Linked DNA regions of Pseudovibrio sp. M1P-2-3. The protein of the gene in region 2 interacts with the protein of the main gene of each other region in a pairwise test. Links are inferred from orthologs where the notes say so. Each region holds a gene or a part of one and is shown on either strand. Other genes may lie near its edges.

The links. The genes of interacting proteins can lie anywhere in the genome.
Region 1: the proteins of rplL (region 2) and trhO interact in binary tests that used the Escherichia coli proteins (3 or more experiments, as listed by UniProt). The link is inferred for Pseudovibrio sp. M1P-2-3 from one-to-one orthologs.

What each region holds. Positions count from the first base shown.
Region 1 is NZ_JARRCW010000001.1:918,172-920,901, forward strand. It holds trhO (oxygen-dependent tRNA uridine(34) hydroxylase TrhO), read right to left. Parts: upstream 1,904-2,730; coding sequence 1,097-1,903; downstream 1-1,096. Other genes in the region: P6574_RS04210 (acetolactate synthase 3 large subunit), read right to left, coding at 1-116; P6574_RS04230 (RebB family R body protein), read right to left, coding at 2,050-2,379; P6574_RS04235 (RebB family R body protein), read right to left, coding at 2,512-2,730. UniProt on the Escherichia coli protein: Catalyzes oxygen-dependent 5-hydroxyuridine (ho5U) modification at position 34 in tRNAs, the first step in 5-carboxymethoxyuridine (cmo5U) biosynthesis.
Region 2 is NZ_JARRCW010000001.1:1,236,559-1,239,557, reverse strand. It holds rplL (50S ribosomal protein L7/L12), read right to left. Parts: upstream 1,684-2,999; coding sequence 1,318-1,683; downstream 1-1,317. Other genes in the region: rplA (50S ribosomal protein L1), read right to left, coding at 2,572-2,999; rplJ (50S ribosomal protein L10), read right to left, coding at 1,744-2,262; rpoB (DNA-directed RNA polymerase subunit beta), read right to left, coding at 1-1,132. UniProt on the Escherichia coli protein: The binding site for several of the GTPase factors involved in protein synthesis (IF-2, EF-Tu, EF-G and RF3). Is thus essential for accurate translation.

The DNA of each region.
Region 1 (2,730 bases), 320 kb from region 2 along the record:
ATCAGCTCATCATAAATTGGCAGCACCGCACCACCTGGATAGCCAAATACATGCTTAACGCCCTGATCCCGAAAGGCTTGGAGAACCATTTCCGCGCCTGTCATCTCCCGTTCCATATTTCAGTCCTTGTCCTGTATTCGCCCGAAAAGGCTGCTCATCGACATTCATTCGGCCAATAAAAAAGGAGCCCTCTAGGCTCCTTTGCGCGTCAAACCGTTCCGAGTGGCCTATTCCACTCCGGCGACGCGCATTCCCACCACGATAAGAAGTACAGATTTTTTCATCTAATATCTCGTGAAGCTCAAAAAGCTTCACTCTCCTTTAATCACAGTTTTCACGCGCCAGATCATGCCGGATTGGCAACTTGGCAGTTTGATTCTGGGGGAAATTAATCAGTAAGGGGGAAAGAGGTCAACCCCCTTGTCGATTATTACCTATAATATTTACCTAAAGAACTAATATTACGTAATTTTAATAGTTGCGTTCACTTTGTTCTTTTGTGAGGTTTTGGGAAGTTTTCGCGTAGCAGTGGGAGAGGGCGTATATGGATGATTTTAACACGCCAAAATTGTGATAATCCTTCTCTATCTCTTTATGGGATATGTTTTAGACACCATGATTTTTCTTTTCCCCAGAGCAATTGAAAATAATTCGAAACGGCACTTGCCAACTGCGCCGAGCGTGGATATACAGCCGCCATCGCTTCGGCGCTGAGGGTGTATAGCTCAGTTGGTAGAGCAGCTGACTCTTAATCAGCCGGTCCTGGGTTCGAATCCCTGTGCACCCACCATTTGGTAGGTGAGGATTGTTGAAGTGATAAGCACCTCTTTTGTGAGGATGTGAGCCCGTAGCTCAGCTGGTAGAGCAACTGACTTTTAATCAGTAGGTCCACGGTTCGAACCCGTGCGGGCTCACCATTGTTTTTCAATGGTGATTTTATAATCCAAGATCGTCTTTCCCAACTCTTTGAATATAATTAAAACCGGATCTGATGCTTAGGCATTGGTATGCGTTTTGAATTTGTACACGTTGTTACCTCTTCTTTTCAGATACGGAAAAGGGGGAGCTTGGTTGTGTCCCCCCTTTTGAGTGTTGGTTAGCTGCTACGGCTTTTTTCTTGATTGATCATATACTCAGAGAGGACGTCCTTTGTTTTTTCCGGGAGGTCGTGTCCCCAGCCTGCCTCTAAGCTATGGTCTACTGAAACACGATCATCAAAGACAAAGCACTCGCCTTTCCATAGACTCTCGTTCTCTGGTATTTTCTCTAGGTAGTTTAGAATTCCGCCTTGTAGGTGGTAAACTTCTTCATAGCCTTCTTCCAGCATCAAGGCTGAAGCTTTTTCGCAGCGAATGCCCCCAGTGCAGAACATAGCTATTTTCTTAGATTTGTTGGGTCCGTTTACTTCTTTTGAGTTTTTGACCCATTCAGGAAACTGTTGGAAGTTCTGGGTGTCCGGATCAACGGCTCCCTTGAACGTCCCGAGAATAGTTTCATAGTCATTGCGTGTATCAATGACCACGGTGTCGGGATCGCTGATGAGTTTGTTCCACTCCTCAGGAGGGACGTAGGTTCCCACTTTACTATTGGGATCAATGCCGTCCACTCCCATGCGAACGATTTCAACTTTTAGGCGCACTCTCATGCGGCGAAATGGAATGCGCTTCGCCCAAGATTCCTTATGGGAGAGGTCGCTAAGGCGTGGATCACTTTGTAAGTGTGCTAGAAGTTTTTTAACGGCCTCCTCCTCGCCGGAAACGGTGCCGTTTATGCCTTCTTTCGCAAGAAGGATACTCCCCCGTATGCCGAGTTCTTCACAGAACGCGTGGAGGGGGGCTTTCATGTTTTCAAAGTCTTTAAGCTCTACAAATTTGTAGAGCGCAGCTACAAGATAAGATGTCATCAGATTTCATATGGGGGTTATGGGTGTGTCTTGCTCTGGAATATAGGGGGATTGAACTTGATATTCCAGTAATTCAGGATGGAAAGACAAAAACAAACCCTCTTCGGGTGGGCCGAAGAGGGTTTGCGGGTCGTGGGGTGGAAGTGTTATCTGCCGCCGCCGAATGAATTTAGCACTGTCAACAAAGTGGACAGATTATCAGCAGTTCCGCTTTGGGCGACTTTTTCAGTTGCTCCAGCCCCTGCCATGGTGTCCATGGAGTAGATCTGCATAACGCCCTGGTTTGTAGCTGCTTGAGCTAGAGTGTTTTGCTGTTGGGATGCGGAGACGGCGTTCTCAAAAAGAATGCCGGTTGAGTGGGCCATGCTTTGGAAAATACTTCCCATAGCCATGGCGGGAGCTTCGCCAACCACTTTAACATTTGACTGGGTGACTGCATCCGTGATCATCGGGTTGACGGTTGTCGGATCTGGCATGGTTTTCTCCGTAGTTTCGGGTGGGTGATGGGTTTAGGTGGTTAAAGGGGTGGTGCACCCAAGATGGAAGCCTGCCCTTTGAGTAATTTTTATAATGAAAGTGACTAGTAATGCTGAGAGATACAGCTACGCTTAGGTGAATGAATTCAATACAGTAAGAAGGGTAGCCAAGTTATCTGACTCGCCACTCTGGCCAACTTTTTCGGTCGCACCAGCGCCCGCCATTGTGTCCATTGAATAAATCTGCATGACACCTTGATTAGTGGCGGCTTGCGATAGGGTTGTTTGCTGCTGGGCAGCTGAAACAGCATTTTCAAACAAAATTCCGGTTGAGTGTGCCATGCTTTGGTA
Region 2 (2,999 bases):
CACGGTAGATATCAAACAGCGCATCTTCACGGCTATCGTTCTTATCGACGGCCAATGTGTTGCGCACGTATGCACCAGTGGTTACGTGATCGATATCCAGAACAGGAATTTCTGTAATACCAAAGCCAGTCAGATCAGCAAGCAGCTTTTCAGTGATCTCTTCACCAGCTTCAGCAAAGATCTCACCAGTCTTCATATCCACCATATCTTCGGCGAGATACTGAGTGATCAGTTCTTCATCTGTAACTTTGAGAGCGGTAACGCCTTGCTCGTCCAGCTGACGAATTGTGCGGGCGGTAATTTTCTTACCTTCCTCAACAACAACTTCGCCAGTTTTCGCATCCACCAAGTCGCTGAGAGCTTTTGTTCCCTTCAAGCGCGTTCCATCGAATGGAATACGCCAAGAGCCGGAGCCTTCGCTTACAAAGTCGACACGCTTATAGAAAGTGTTCAGAATTTCTTCCGGCGACAGCCCCAAAGCCATCATCAAGGACGTTACTGGTATCTTGCGTCGACGGTCGATGCGAGCGTGAACAATATCTTTCGCATCAAATTCGATATCCAGCCAAGATCCACGATATGGAATAATACGTGCTGCAAACAGCAGCTTGCCGGAAGAGTGGGTTTTACCCTTGTCGTGATCAAAGAATACACCCGGAGAGCGGTGCATCTGAGATACGATTACTCGTTCCGTACCATTAATGACAAACGTACCGTTTGCTGTCATAAATGGCATATCGCCCATAAAGACGTCTTGCTCTTTGATGTCTTTAACGGACTTGGCACCAGTTTCTTCATCCACATCAAAAACGATGAGGCGAAGAGTCAGCTTCAGGGGAGCTGAATATGTCATATCACGTTGACGGCATTCGTCCACGTCATATTTTGGTGCCTCGAATTCGTAACTTACGAATTCAAGTAGGGATGTCCCAGCAAAATCCGAGATAGGGAAAACGGATTTGAAAACGGCCTCTAGGCCTTCGTCAACACGGCCACCCTCGGGCTTATCAACCTGCAAAAACTGGTCATAAGACGCCTTTTGCACTTCGATAAGATTTGGCATAGCCGCTACATCGCGGATAGATCCGAAATACTTACGGACCTTCTTGCGACCGTTGAACGTCTGCGTCATTGTCGCTCCTCGTATCACTCAAATGGTGACGGTTCAGCGAAACTACACGAGATCAAAGACCTTGCAATCGTGTAGCTTCCCAGAACCGTCCCCGTTTTGGGACGTAAACCCCGGCCGGGAAACCCCTGCCAGGGTAGCTAAAACGGCCCCGAGTTTCTTCAGGGCCGTAATATGCAAACTCAAGATTACTTGAGTTCAACCTTTGCGCCAGCTTCTTCAAGCTTTTTCTTCAGCTCTTCAGCTTCAGCTTTGTCAACGCCTTCTTTAACTGCTTTTGGAGCACCTTCTACGAGCTCTTTAGCTTCTTTCAGGCCAAGACCAGTGATTGCGCGAACTTCTTTGATCACGTTGATCTTTTTCGCACCAGCATCAGCCAGAACTACGTCGAATTCTGTCTTTTCTTCAACAGCAGCAGCTGGAGCAGCAGCAGCAGCAGCTACAGGAGCAGCTGCAGAAACGCCCCATTTGTCTTCGAGCAGCTTGGAAAGCTCAGCAGCTTCCATAACTGTCAGTGTGGAGAGTTCTTCTACGATCTTTTCGAGATCAGCCATTTTCTTAGTACCTTAATGTTCGAACCGCTTGGGTTTTGACAAAAATAATGTGGTTCCGCCTTACGCGGCTTGATCCTTCTCGGCATACGCGTTGATGACGCGAGCTGTCTGCTCGGCCGGCGCGCTTGCAATCCGGGCGATGCGTGTCGCTGGGGTCTGCAGCATAGCAACAAGCTTGCCACGCAGTTCGTCCAGAGACGGCATTGTTGCCAGTGAGTTAACACCTGCAACATCCAGATTGGTCGGACCAAGAGCACCACCGAGGATAACGAACTGTTCGTTAGCCTTAGCAAAGTTTGCAGCAACTTTCGGGGCAGCAACCGGATCGTCAGAGTAGACGATTACAGTTGGGCCTGAGAAAAGATCACTGATGTGCTCTAGATCTGTGCCTTGAAGGGCAAGCTTTACCAGGCGGTTTTTTGCAACTTTAACAGTACCACCAGCAGCACGAGCCTCTGAACGAAGCTGAGTCATCTGGGACACTGAAAGACCTGCATAGTGCGCAACGACTGCAACGCCAGCGCCAGACAGCACTTCGTTGAAGGACGCTACGAACTTTTGCTTATCCGCTCTTTCCACTTGCCTTCTCCATTTGGCGACAAGTAAAACTCATCGCCGGTTTGCCTTTGCCGCAAGAAAACTGATAGTTTTCAAACGACGCTCAGGGTTCCTGTCCCCTCGCTAGCCGTTTGGCGCAGCAAGGCAGTACGGTTCGAACCAAAGAACTGAAAAATTTCAGTCAAATGATTCTACTCCATCTATGCAGGCCTTAAAAAGCTTAAGTCGCAAACGACACCTGCAGTCTCGGACAAGGAATTGGCAAATCATTAAGATTTGCCACAAATTCCTCTCTTACGCGAAGAGAGGAATAATTTCAAACTTTTATATTCACTCAGCAACAGAAGCGAGATCAATTTTAATTCCAGGTCCCATTGTAGAGGACACTGAAATACGCTTCAGGTAAGAACCCTTAGCGCCTGATGGCTTCGCCTTTACCACTGCGTCCACGAGGGACTTAACGTTTTCAGCAAGCTTACCTTCTTCGAAGGAAACTTTACCAACGCCTGCATGAATGATACCTGCTTTTTCCACACGGAACTGAACAGAACCACCTTTTGCGTCTTTAACAGCCTTAGTCACATCAGGAGTAACTGTGCCAACCTTTGGGTTAGGCATCATACCGCGTGGACCAAGAACCTTACCAAGACGACCAACCAGTGGCATCATGTCAGGAGTAGCAATTACGGTGTCGAAGTTAATCTCGCCGCCTTGCACTTCTTTAACAAGTTCTTCTGCACCAACAATGTCAGCGCCAG